One region of the Cellulomonas hominis genome, then DNA from elsewhere that is predicted to be linked to it. Evidence: predicted binding sites of a transcription regulator. Region 1 holds the regulator's gene; each other region holds the start of a gene.
What was found. Region 1 encodes HrcA, which represses chaperone genes, less so after heat shock. Its sites were predicted from a motif close to TTNGCACTCGNNNNNNNCGAGTGCNAA; they were not measured.
Positions count from the first base shown of each region.

Region 2: a site for HrcA is predicted at 1,794-1,820, ahead of HNR08_RS03980 (FmdB family zinc ribbon protein). Genes of this name have one in related genera too.
Region 3: a site for HrcA is predicted at 2,348-2,374, ahead of groL (chaperonin GroEL). Genes of this name have one in related genera too.

Region 1 is NZ_JACHDN010000001.1:274,304-278,508, reverse strand. Features, by position in the region: partial or broken gene HNR08_RS01365 (DUF3097 domain-containing protein) at 1-481, opposite strand, end outside; gene HNR08_RS01360 (MFS transporter) at 531-2,045, shown strand; gene hrcA (heat-inducible transcriptional repressor HrcA) at 2,119-3,153, shown strand; gene dnaJ (molecular chaperone DnaJ) at 3,209-4,205, shown strand, end outside.
Region 2 is NZ_JACHDN010000001.1:846,575-850,779, forward strand. Features, by position in the region: gene HNR08_RS03970 (molybdopterin molybdotransferase MoeA) at 1-980, opposite strand, end outside; gene HNR08_RS03975 (5-formyltetrahydrofolate cyclo-ligase) at 1,126-1,764, shown strand; gene HNR08_RS03980 (FmdB family zinc ribbon protein) at 1,892-2,218, shown strand; gene HNR08_RS03985 (SAF domain-containing protein) at 2,342-3,037, shown strand; gene mscL (large conductance mechanosensitive channel protein MscL) at 3,079-3,633, shown strand; gene HNR08_RS03995 (hypothetical protein) at 3,677-3,844, shown strand; gene HNR08_RS04000 (hypothetical protein) at 4,162-4,205, opposite strand, start outside.
Region 3 is NZ_JACHDN010000001.1:1,070,159-1,074,363, reverse strand. Features, by position in the region: gene HNR08_RS04960 (LytR C-terminal domain-containing protein) at 20-637, shown strand; gene HNR08_RS04955 (cold-shock protein) at 759-962, shown strand; gene HNR08_RS04950 (glycoside hydrolase family 15) at 988-2,283, opposite strand; gene groL (chaperonin GroEL) at 2,538-4,163, shown strand.

The DNA of each region.
Region 1 (4,205 bases):
CGAACTCGCGCAGCGCGTCGACGAGGTTGTCCACGCCGTCCAGCAGCTCGACGACGACGCCCTCCGCGCGCAGGTCGTCGCCCCACACCTTCTCGACGAGCTCGGCGTCGTGCTTGCCCTCGACCCAGATCCGGCTGCCGATCGCGACCCGCGCGCGCTGGTCCGGCGCCGCCAGCGACCCCGACGCGGTGCGCCGCGGCCCGGTCGGCGCGGCGGGGCGCGGCGGGACGAGCTCGACCGGCCTGCCGTCGACCCAGAACCCCGGCCCGAGCCGGAACGTCCGCGTCTTCCCGCGCCGGTCCTCCAGGACCACGACGTGCTCACCGCCGGACTTCTCCACCCGGACGACGGCGCCGACCCAGCCCGTCGTGACCTCCTCCACCACCAGCCCCGGCTCGGCCGGGGTGGGGACGGAGGTGGGGCGGCGGTGGCTGCTCGGGGAGGAGCCGGACAGCACGTCGGGTCCGTAGCGGTCGGTCACCCGCGGCAGCCTAGGTGCCGACCCGGCGCGGCCGTGATACGACACGACGGTGACGTCGCCGCAGCAGGCCCCCGCCCCGGACGCCTCGGACCCGGACGCCCCCGACCCGGACCGGTGGCGCGCACTCGCCGTCTGCCTGGCGATCGGGTTCATCACGATGCTCGACGTCTCGATCGTCAACGTGGCGCTGCCGTCGATCGAGCGCAGCCTGGACGCGGGGGCCAGCCAGCTCCAGCTCGTGGTCGCCGGGTACACGCTCGCGTTCGGCCTGGTGCTGGTCCCGGCGGGGCGCCTCGGCGACGCGCGCGGCCGGCGGGCGCTGTTCCTCGTCGGGCTGTCCGGGTTCGCCCTGACCAGCCTGGGCGCCGGCCTGGCGCCGTCCGACGAGGTGCTGGCGGGGATGCGGCTGCTGCAGGGCGTCAGCGCGGGCCTGCTGAACCCGCAGGTCGTGGGGACGATCCAGCAGCTGTTCCGCGGGTACGAGCGCGGGCGCGCGTTCGGGTTCTTCGGCGCGACCATCGGGGTGTCGACCGCGATCGGGCCGCTGCTCGGCGGGCTCATCATCCAGGCGGCGGGCCCGGAGGACGGCTGGCGCTGGGTGTTCTTCGTCAACGTCCCCGTGATCGCCGTGGTGCTGCCGCTCGCCGTGCGGTTCCTGCCGCGGGGCCGGGTCGGCGTCCCGGCGGGCGTGGCGGGCCCGGGCGGCCGGCCGCGGCTCGACGTCCCGGGGCTGGCGCTGGTCGCGCTGACCACGACGGCCGTGATGGTCCCGTTCGTGGTGACGTCGGGGTCGGGCGGCGACGACCCGGCGCGCTGGTGGTGGCTCGCGGCGGCCGCCGCGCTCGCGGTCGTGACGGTGGTGTGGGAGCGGGGGTACCAGCGGCGCACGGGCGCGGCGGTGCTCGACCCGCGGGTGCTGGGCGAGCCCTCGTTCCGCAACGGCGCCCTGCTCGGCATGGCGTACTTCGCGGGGTTCACCGCCGTGTTCCTCGTCACCACGCTGTACCTGCAGCAGGACGCCGGGTTCACGCCGCTGCAGGCGGGGCTCGTCGGCATGCCGTTCGCGGTGGCGTCGGCGGTCGCCGCGCAGCAGTCCGGCCGCCTGGTCGCGACCCGGGGCCGGGCGCTCGTCGTCGTCGGCCTGGTGCTGGTGCTGCTCGGCCTGCTGGGCACCGACCTCGCGATCCGGCTGGTCGACCCGCCCGCGGTCGGGTTCGTCGTCGCCGCGACGCAGATGGTGGCCGGTGCCGGCAGCGGCCTGGTGATCGCACCGAACCAGACGCTCACGCTCGCGCACGTGCCGCTCGACCGCGCGGGTGTGGCGGGCAGCATGCTCCAGGTCGGGCAGCGCATCGGCTCGGCGCTCGGCGTGGCGGTCGCGCTGTCGACGTACTACGCGGCGCTGGCGTCCGGGCTGGCCGGGAACCAGGCGGCCGGCCGCGCGCTGCTCATCACCGTGGTGCTGGTGGCGGTGGCGCTGGTGATCGGCGTCGCGGACCTCGTCGCCCGCCGCCGGGACGCGGCCCGCGAGCCCGTCACGACGACCGCTCGCGGAGCCGAGTAGAATTGGCACTCGGACCGGGGGAGTGCTACCAGCGCTGGCCCCGGTGGGGCGCGCGAGGTGTCGGGAGGTGGCGATGAGCGAGGACCGCAGGCTGGACGTGCTGCGGGCGATCGTCGAGGACTACGTCGCGACCCGCGAGCCGGTCGGCTCCCGCGCCCTCGTCGAGCGGCACTCCCTGGGCGTCTCCCCGGCGACGATCCGGAACGACATGGCCGCCCTCGAGGACGCCGGCTACATCGTGCAGCCGCACACCTCGGCCGGGCGGGTGCCGACCGACACGGGCTACCGGCTGTTCGTGGACCGGCTGGCGACGGTGAAGCCGCTGTCCGCCCCGGAGCGGCGGGCCATCGAGTCCTTCATGGAGGACGCCGCCGACCTGGACGACGTCGTGGACCGCGCGGTCCGGCTGCTCGCGCAGCTCACGCACCAGGTGGCCGTCGTGCAGTACCCGTCGCTGCGCCGGACCGCGGTGCGGCACGTGGAGCTCGTCCCCGTGGGGGAGCGGCACCTGCTCGTGGTCATCATCACCGACCACGGCCGGGTCGAGCAGCGCACCCTGGAGCTCGCGGACCCGCTGGACGCCACCGTCGTGGCCCGGCTGCGCACGCGGCTCAACGTCGCGGCGGCGGGCCGGCGGCTCGCCGAGCTGGACGGCGTGCTCGCGGACCTGGCCGACGCGTTCGCCGACGCCGACGCCCCGCTGGTGCGCGCCGTGGTCGGCGTGGTCGAGGACACGCTGGCCCGCGAGAGCGAGGAGCGCGTCGTGATGGCCGGCACCGCGAACCTCGTCCGGGGCGGCGGCCACGACTTCGCGCACACGATCAGCCCGGTGCTCGAGGCGCTCGAGGAGCAGGTGGTGCTGCTGCGGCTGCTCACCGAGATGGCCGAGGACGAGGCCGCCGTGTCCGTCCGGATCGGCCGCGAGACGCAGCACGAGGGGCTCGTCGAGACGTCCTTCGTGACCACCGGCTACGGCGGCCCGGGCGACGGCGGGGGCGCGGCCGTGGCCCGCATCGGCTCCGTGGGCCCGCTCCGCATGGACTACCCCGGCACGATCGCGACGGTGCGTGCCGTCGCGCGGTACCTCTCCCGGATCCTCGCGGGATGAGCGCCGCCGGTCCCCGACCCGCGCCGGCGCGCGCGACCGACACAGGAAGTGACGAGTGAGCGACTACTACGAGGTGCTCGGCGTGCCGCGCGAGGCGACGCCCGAGCAGATCAAGAAGGCCTACCGCCGCCTGGCCCGCGAGCTGCACCCGGACGTGGCCGGGGCGGACGCCGCGTCGGAGGAGCGGTTCAAGGACGTCTCCCGCGCGTACGACGTGCTGTCGAACCCGGAGAAGCGCCGGATGTACGACATGGGCGCCGACCCGGCGTCCCCCGGCGGCGGGATGGGCGGGGGCTTCGGCTTCCAGGACATCTTCGAGACGTTCTTCGGCGCCGCGGCGGCCGGCGGGCCGCAGCGGGGGCCGATCCCTCGGGCGCGGCGCGGCCAGGACGCGCTCGTCCGGCTGGACATCGACCTCGCCGAGGCGACGTTCGGCACGCACCGGGAGGTCCCCGTCGAGACGGCCGTGCTGTGCCCGACATGCGGCGGCACCTGCTGCCGCCCCGGCACGTCGCCGCGCACCTGCGACGTCTGCGGCGGCCGCGGCAGCGTGCAGCGCGTCGCCCGGTCGTTCCTCGGCCAGGTGATGACCTCGCAGCCGTGCGCCGCGTGCCACGGCTTCGGCACGGTGATCCCCGAGCCCTGCACCGAGTGCGCCGGCGAGGGCCGCGTGCGCTCGCGCCGGACGCTCGAGGTCGACGTCCCGGCGGGCGTGGACACCGGCACCCGCATCAAGCTGACCGCGCAGGGCGAGGTCGGCCCGGCCGGCGGCCCGGCGGGCGACGTGTACCTCGAGGTCCGGGAGCGCCGGCACGACACGTTCGTCCGCGAGGGCGACGACCTGCACTGCACGCTCCAGGTCCCGATGACGGCCGCCGCGCTCGGCACCGTGCTGACCCTGGAGACGCTGGACGGCCCGAAGGACGTCGACCTGCGCCCGGGCACGCAGCCGGCCCAGGTCGTCACGCTGCGGGGCCTCGGCGTCGGCCACCTCCACGCCGGCGGCCGCGGCGACCTGCACGTGCACGTCGACGTCCAGGTGCCGACCGCGA
Region 2 (4,205 bases), 570 kb from region 1:
AGGTCGGTGTGCCCCGCCATGGCCCGCAGCGCCGGCCGGACGAACACCTCGAACGCCACCTGCGACGCCACCGGGTGTCCCGGGAGCGCGAACAGCGGGACCGCGCCCGCCCCGCCGCCGACCGTCCCGAAGCCGTGCCGGAAGCCCGGGGCCATCGCGACCTGGTCGAACCGCACGGTGCCCAGCGGGGCCAGCACGTCGGCCAGGGTGTCGTGCTGCGACTCCGACAGCCCGCCGGTGGTCACGACGACGTCGGCGCGCACCAGCTGGTCCTCCAGCGCCTCGCGCAGCACCGCGCGGTCGTCGGTGACGACGCCGACCCGGACGGGGGTGGCGCCCGTGTCGCGGACGGCCGCCTCCAGGGCGTGGCCCGCGGACTCGTAGACGCTGCCGTCGCGGCGCGGGGTGCCGGGCTCGGCCAGCTCGGAGCCGATCGAGACGATGACGACGCGCGGGGCGGGGTGCACGCGCAGCCGCCCGCGACCGGTGGCCGCCGCGACCGCCAGCTGCCGGGCGCCGAGGCGGGTGCCCGCCGCCAGCACGACCGCGCCGCGGGCCGTGTCCGAGCCGGCCGCCCGCACGTGCTCGCCGGGCTCCGGGAGCCGGTGCAGCGTCACGCGCACGGCGCCGCGGTCCGTGTCCTCGGCCGGCACCACCGCGTCCGCGCCCGCCGGCACGGGGCCGCCCGACGCGATCCGCACGGCCTGGCCCGGGGCGAGCCGCAGCGCGGCCGGGTCGCCCGCGAGCACGTCGTGCGCCACGGGCAGGACGGTCGGCGCGCCGGGCGCCCCGCCGCGCAGGTCCCCCGTGGCCACGGCGTACCCGTCGCGCCCCGCGACCGGCACCGCCGGGACGTCCGCCGGGGCGACGACGTCCTCGGCGAGGATGCAGCCCGCCGCGTCGGACAGCACGACGTCGAGCGGGGCGACCGGCCCGACCGCGGCCAGCACCGCCGCGAGCTGGTCCTGCACGGATCTCATGCCCGCATTCTGCCCGCGAGTCCCCGCCGACCGCGCACGCACCGCGCCGGTCGGCCGCTGTGACTCACCCGCCGGGCACCCGCCCGCCGCGCGCGAACCCCCTTTGGTCCTACCAGCACTGACAGGCGTTTGCGAGACTGGAGTCATGAGCGCCGCTGCCCAGCCGTACCCGCACGCGTCCGACGGCAGCACGATCACCGAGGTGAAGGACGAGTTCCGGGGGCTGCTGCGGGCCGCCCGCCAGGCCCGGTCGCCCCGCCGGCGCGCCGAAGCCGCCGCCGCGCTCGTCGACGTCGTCGAGACCATCCCCGCCCTCGCGGACGCGGGCTGCGTCGCCGTCTACTCCGCCCGGCCGACCGAGCCGGACACCGGCCCGCTGCTCGACGCGCTCGCCGCCCGGGGGGTCGAGGTGCTGCTCCCGGTGCTCGGCGCCGGGCTGCAGCGCGAGTGGGCGACGTACGCCGGCCGGCACGACCTCCTGCAGCGCGCCCCCGGGCGGCCGCCCGAGCCGTCCACGCCGTCGCTCGGGGCGGAGGCGCTCGCGAAGGCCGACGTCATCGTGGCGCCCGCGCTCGCCGTCGACACCTCCGGCACGCGGCTCGGCCAGGGCGGCGGCTGGTACGACCGGGCCCTCGCGCACGCCCGCCCCGGGACGCCCGTGGTCGCGCTGGTGTTCGCCGAGGAGCTGTACGACGCCGCCGTCCGCCCGCTGCCGCGCGAGCCGCACGACCGCACGGTCGACATGGTCGCGACCCCCGAGCGCTGGCAGTCCCTGGGCGGCTGAACGGGGGAATACCGCCGAGCCGCGTATCATTGGCACTCGGACAGAGAGAGTGCCAGGGACGCCGGGCCGAGCAGCCCGGGTGACCGGCGCCTCCGCCACCAGGTCACGTCATCCGCGGGAGACAGCAGTGCCCACCTACGCCTACGCCTGCACCGAGTGCGGCCACGCCTTCGACATCCACCAGTCGTTCAGCGACGCGGCGCTCACCGAGTGCCCGAGCTGCGGCGGCCGGCTGCGCAAGGTGTTCTCCTCCGTCGGCGTCGTGTTCAAGGGCTCCGGGTTCTACCGCACGGACTCGCGGTCCTCCTCGACGTCCACGACGAGCTCGACCCCGTCGACGTCCGCGTCGTCCTCCTCGACCCCGGCGTCGAAGCCCGCCGCCGCGTCGACCGCGACCACGTCGTCGTCCTCGAGCGGCTCGACGAGCAGCGCCGCGAAGCCCGCCGCGGGCTGATCCCGCCGGGTGCCGCGGGATCACGCGGCACCGAGTCCTCCACAGGCGCCCGGACCGTGCGTGGTCCCCAGGCGCGCGTCCGGTGACCGCCGCGGCCCCGGGCTTCCGCCCTAGCGTCGCGGCATGCGCCTGACCGACCGCCTTCCCGCCCCGACCCGCCGCCGCCTGCGGGTGCTCGCCTGGCGCGCCCGCCGGCCGCTCGCGGCGCTGTGCGCCGGGCTCGCGGTCCTGCTCGCCGTCGAGCGCCTGCGACCGCCCGACCCGCCCGCGGTGGAGGTCACCGTCGCCGCGCGCGACCTGCCGGCGGGGACCGTCCTCGCCGACGACGACGTCGCCGTGGTGCCGGTGCCGGTGGCGCTGGTCCCCGCGGGCGTCCCGACGGACGCGGCGGGCGTGCTCGGCCACCGGACGGCCGTCGGCGTGCCCGCCGGGCTGCCGCTCGCGTCCGAGCTGCTGGCCGAGGAGGCCGCGGCGCCGCCCGAGGGCTCCGTCGTGGTGCCGGTCCGGTTCGCGGACGCCGGGGTCGCCGCGCTGCTGCGGCCCGGGATGCGGGTGGACGTGGTCGCCGCTGCCCTGCTGGACGGGGCCGAGGCGGAACGGCTGGCGCGGGACGCCCTCGTGCTGGCCGGGGCGGACGCGGTGCCGGAGGCCGGGGCGGGGTCGTCGGGCGGGCTGCTCGGCGCGTCGGGCGGCGCCGCCGGGGCCGGCGGCGGCGCGGCGCAGGACGTCCCCGTGCTGCTCGCGGTGAGCCCCGCGGAGTCCGTCACGCTAGGTGCCGCGGCCGCCGCCCGGGTGCTGGGAGCGGTCATCGTGGGATGATGCGGACGTTCTCGCCGCGGCACACCGGAGGTCTCCAGGGCATGAGCGACGCACTGCGCCAGGGTCTGCGCACGACGACCGAGGGGGCGCGGGGCCTCGCCCGGGTGTTCCAGGGGTTCAAGGACTTCATCTCGCGCGGCAACGCGATCGAGCTCGCCGTCGGTGTGGTCATCGGCGCCGCGTTCGGCGGGGTCATCACGGCGATCCAGGACGGCCTGATCGCGCCGCTGATCGCCATGATCTTCGGCCAGCCCGACATCTCGGACATCTGGGTGATCGGGGCCAAGGGCGAGGCCAAGATCAACATGGGCCTCATGCTCAACGCGCTGCTGCAGTTCCTCATCACGGCGGCGGCGATCTACTTCCTCATCGTGCTGCCGCTGAACGCCCTGGCCGAGCGTCGCAAGCGCGGCATCGAGGCCGAGCCCGAGCGCCCCTCCGAGGACATCCTGCTGCTCCAGGAGATCCGCGACCTGCTCGCCGCCCAGTCCACCCCGGCGCTGCGCAGCGACACCGGGCAGGTCCCGCCCGCCGGGCCGACGGGTCCCACCGGCCCCGCCGCACCGGGCGCGCCGGGGCGGCCGCCGGTCGCCTGACGCCCGCCGCGGCGGGTGCCCGCCGCGGTGCGACACTGGGCGGGTGATCACCTCCCCCGCCGAGCCGCAGCCCGACCGCCCGCACCGGGTGGTCGACGACGCCCCGCTGATCCCGGACCGCAGCGCCGACGACTCCGACACGGGCTGGGGCGACGACCGCGGCGACTCGAACGACGACCGCCTCCTCCGGGACGTCCCCCCGCACTGGTGACCGTGCGCGCTCGGCGCCACTGACGACCGCCGCCATCGACCTCACCCGCCCGCGGACCCCGGCCCGCCCGCGGCGCCCCCGCCGTGCACGCCGAGTTCGGTCGCCCGCGCCGAGTTCGATCGGTACAGCGCCGCCGAGATCGGTCGGTCGCGCCGAGATCGCTCCTCCTCCAGCCCTGTCTCGGCCGAACCGCCCGATCTCGGCGCACGAGGGCTGCCGAGATCGGTCGGTCGCGCCGAGATCGGTCCGTGCGAGGACCGATCTCGGTCACAGGTGCCGATCTCGGCGGGCTCACGTCCGGCGCTGCGGGGCGGGGGTCAGCGGGGGTCGGTGGCGCGGTGGACCGCGGCGGCGACCACCG
Region 3 (4,205 bases), 800 kb from region 1:
AACCGTTAGCCTGTCCGCCGTGAGCAAGGGCTACCGCTACCCGGAGGACGAGTTCGACGCCGACCCGGCGCAGGACGCACCGATCGGCGTGCACCGCGCACCCCGGACGTGGTGGAGCAGGTGGTGGCCGTTCGTCGCGGTCCTCGTGCTGGTCCCCGTGGTGACCGTCGGCGCGGTGCTCTGGTACTCGTCGCGCGGCGGCACGCTGCCCGGCGAGGGGTCCGGCGAGCAGCCGGTCGCCAGCGCCCCGGCGACCTCCGAGGCCGCCGAGACGCCCGAGGAGACGCCGGGCGAGACGCCCGCGGCACCGGACGACGGCGAGGCCCCCGCCACCGAGGACACCCCCGAGCCGACCCCGGACCTCGCCGCGGACGTCCGCGTGCTCAACGCCGCGAACGTCTCGGGCCTCGCGGCCGGCGCCGCGGAGCAGCTCGAGGACGCCGGGTTCACCGCGGTCACGACCGGCAACGGCACCGCGGGCGGCAGCACCGCGTCCACCGTCTTCTACGCGACCCCGGAGCTCGCGGTCACCGCGCAGCAGGTGGGGACGACGCTCGGCATCACGAACGTCGTGGAGTCGGCGGACGTCGCGGGCGACGGTGTCGTCGTGCTCCTCCTGCGCGACTTCGCGAGCTGACCTCTTCCGCAGGTCGGGGGCCCCGGCTACGCTCTGGCGCGTCGCGGTGCCCGCCTGCCGGCCCGCCGGGGGGACCACGGGCACCGACGGCGACCGATCACGCCGTCCTCAGGAGCACCGCATGCCGCAGGGAACCGTCAAGTGGTTCAACGCCGAGAAGGGCTACGGGTTCATCACCCCGGCCGACGGCGGTCAGGACCTGTTCGTCCACTACAGCGCCATCCAGACGAACGGCTACCGGAGCCTCGAGGAGGGGCAGTCCGTGGAGTTCGAGGTCGGCCAGGGCACCAAGGGCCCGCAGGCGGAGCAGGTCCGCCCGCTCTGACCCCCTGCCGTCGGCGCGCGGGGACTCAGCCGTCCAGCGCGCCGACGGCGAGCACCACGCACGCCGCCGTCCAGGCCAGCGGCGCCACAGCCGCGGGCGAGCCGTCCGCGAGCACCTTCTCGGGCAGCGCCCCGAGCGCCGTCCGGTGGGCGTCGAGCCAGTCCAGCCGGGCGCGCGCCTCGTCCGCCCGGCCGTTCTCGGCCGCCACGAGCGCGTACAGCGAGGTCTGCGGCGTCCAGGAGATGCCGTCCTGCTTCCAGCCGGCGCCCGGGGCCAGCCCGCCGGCCGGCCGCGCCATCGCCGTCGCGGACGCCGCCCAGGCGTCGAGCGCGCCCGCGAGCGGCTCCGGCTGGAACGGCGGCAGCACGAACGCGCTCGCCGCGTCCGCGACGCTGCCGTCCGCGTAGCGCCCGTACGCGGTGCCGTCCCCGAACTCCCGCTCCACCGCCGCGCGGGTGCGCGCCGCCGCCCGGCGGGCGTCCTCGGCTGCGTCCGCGTCGCCGAGCAGGTCCAGCAGGCCGGGCGCCGCCTCGAGGCCGGCCAGCAGCGGGGCGACCGTGCCGAGCGTCAGCTCGTCCTCGGCGACCTCCCAGTAGTCGGGCGACGCCGGGGGCAGCCCGTCGCCGGCCGTGAGGTCCACCGCGCGCGCCGCGGCGCGCTCGACCAGCGGGCGCAGCTCCTCGGCGACGGCCGGGCGGTCGGCGGGCGCCGCGGCCGCGACCACCTCGGCCGCCGCCCAGAGCACCCAGCCGGTGCCGTCGGTCTGCGGGGCCCGGTCGTCGGGCACCCCGGAGCCGTCGGGCAGGTAGCGCGCCTCGAACGACCCGTCGGGGCCCTGCACGTCCGCCAGGAAGCCGAGGACGTCCCGGGCGTCGTCGCCGTGGCCCGTGCGGGCGAGGGCCACGGCGACGAAGGACGCGTCCCGCGGCCAGACGTACCGCCAGCGCCCCGACCAGCCGGCCACCGCCGCGCCGTCGTCCAGCAGCAGCGTGTGCAGGTCCAGCAGCGCGTCCGTGACCATGTCCGCGTAGGGCCCGTCGGCGCCCGGGACGTCGCCGGCCGCGAGCCAGGCGCGCTGCTCGTCGGCGAGGGCGTCGTCCGTCGTGGTCGACGGGTCGTCCTGCACGCGGGTGCCGGCGTGCAGGCGCACGTCGCTGCCGACGGGGACGCCCGCCGCGGAGCCGTCGGGGGAGACCGCGACGCCCTCCGAGTACAGGGGGATGAACGCGTCCCGGGGGCCGGACGCGCCCCACGCCACCAGGCCGGCACCCAGCGCGCCGAGCACGACGGCGGCGGTGGCGGTGCGGCGGTGCGCGGGCATGCCGGGCAGGCTATACGGCCGGGCGGCGCGGACGTCCCCGCGGTGTCCGCCGGGAGCGGAGCGCCTTGCACTCGCGGGGGTCGAGTGCTAACCATGGGGTTAGCACTCTCGGGTCGAGAGTGACAGAATGACAACCCAGGCCGACCCGGTGAGGTCCGCCGCGGCGACGGGACATGACCGTCGGCGCGGCGCGGCCGTCCGTCGCGGGCACCGACCGGCCGAACCACGAGCCACAGTGAAGGATCGATAGCCCCATGGCCAAGATCATTGCCTTCAACGAGGAGGCCCGTCGCGGCATCGAGCGGGGTCTGAACACCCTCGCCGACACCGTCAAGGTCACCCTCGGCCCCAAGGGCCGCAACGTCGTGCTGGACAAGAAGTGGGGCGCCCCCACCATCACCAACGACGGTGTCTCCATCGCCAAGGAGATCGAGCTCGAGGACCCGTACGAGAAGATCGGTGCGGAGCTCGTCAAGGAGGTCGCCAAGAAGACGGACGACGTCGCGGGCGACGGCACCACCACCGCCACCGTGCTCGCCCAGGCGCTCGTGCGCGAGGGCCTGCGCAACGTCGCCGCCGGCGCCAACCCGATCGCCCTCAAGCGCGGCATCGAGCAGGCCGTCGAGGCCGTCACCTCCGCCCTGCTGGAGCAGGCGAAGGAGATCGAGACCAAGGAGGAGATCGCCGCCACCGCGTCCATCTCCGCCGGCGACACCGCGATCGGCGAGCTCATCGCCGAGGCCCTCGACAAGGTCGGCAAGGAGGGCGTCATCACGGTCGAGGAGTCCAACGCCCTCGGCCTGGAGCTCGAGCTCACGGAGGGCATGCGCTTCGACAAGGGCTTCCTGTCGGCGTACTTCGTGACCGACCCGGAGCGCCAGGAGGCCGTCCTCGAGGACGCCTACGTGCTGCTCGTCGAGTCGAAGATCTCGAACGTCAAGGACCTGCTGCCGCTGCTGGAGAAGGTCATCCAGTCCGGCAAGCCGCTGTTCATCGTCGCCGAGGACGTCGAGGGCGAGGCCCTGGCCACGCTCGTCGTCAACAAGATCCGCGGCACCTTCAAGTCCGTCGCCGTCAAGGCCCCGGGCTTCGGCGACCGCCGCAAGGCGATGCTGCAGGACATGGCCATCCTCACCGGCGGCCAGGTCGTCTCCGAGACCGTCGGCCTCAAGCTGGACACCGTGGGCCTCGAGGTCCTCGGCCAGGCGCGCAAGGTCGTCGTCACCAAGGACGAGACCACGATCGTCGAGGGTGCCGGCCAGGCCGACCAGATCGCCGGCCGCGTGAACCAGATCCGCGCCGAGATCGAGAACTCGGACTCGGACTACGACCGCGAGAAGCTCCAGGAGCGCCTCGCCAAGCTGGCCGGCGGCGTGGCCGTCATCAAGGCCGGCGCGGCGACCGAGGTCGAGCTCAAGGAGCGCAAGCACCGCATCGAGGACGCCGTGCGCAACGCGAAGGCGGCCGTCGAGGAGGGCATCGTCGCCGGTGGTGGCGTGGCCCTCATCCAGGCCGGTGCCGTGGCGTTCGAGAAGCTCGAGCTCGAGGGCGACGAGGCGACCGGGGCGAACATCGTCAAGGTCGCGATCGACGCGCCGCTCAAGCAGATCGCGGTGAACGCGGGCCTCGAGGGCGGCGTCGTGGCGGAGAAGGTGCGCAACCTCCCCGCCGGCCAGGGCCTGAACGCCGCGACCGGCGTGTACGAGGACCTGCTGGCCGCGGGCGTCAACGACCCGGTCAAGGTCACGCGCTCCGCGCTGCAGAACGCGTCGTCCATCGCGGCGCTGTTCCTCACCACCGAGGCGGTCGTCGCCGACAAGCCGGAGAAGGCCGCTCCGGCCGGTCCGGCCGACGGCGGCATGGGCGGCATGGACTTCTGATCCGGTCCTGACGCACCGCACGCACGACGGGCCGGTCACCCC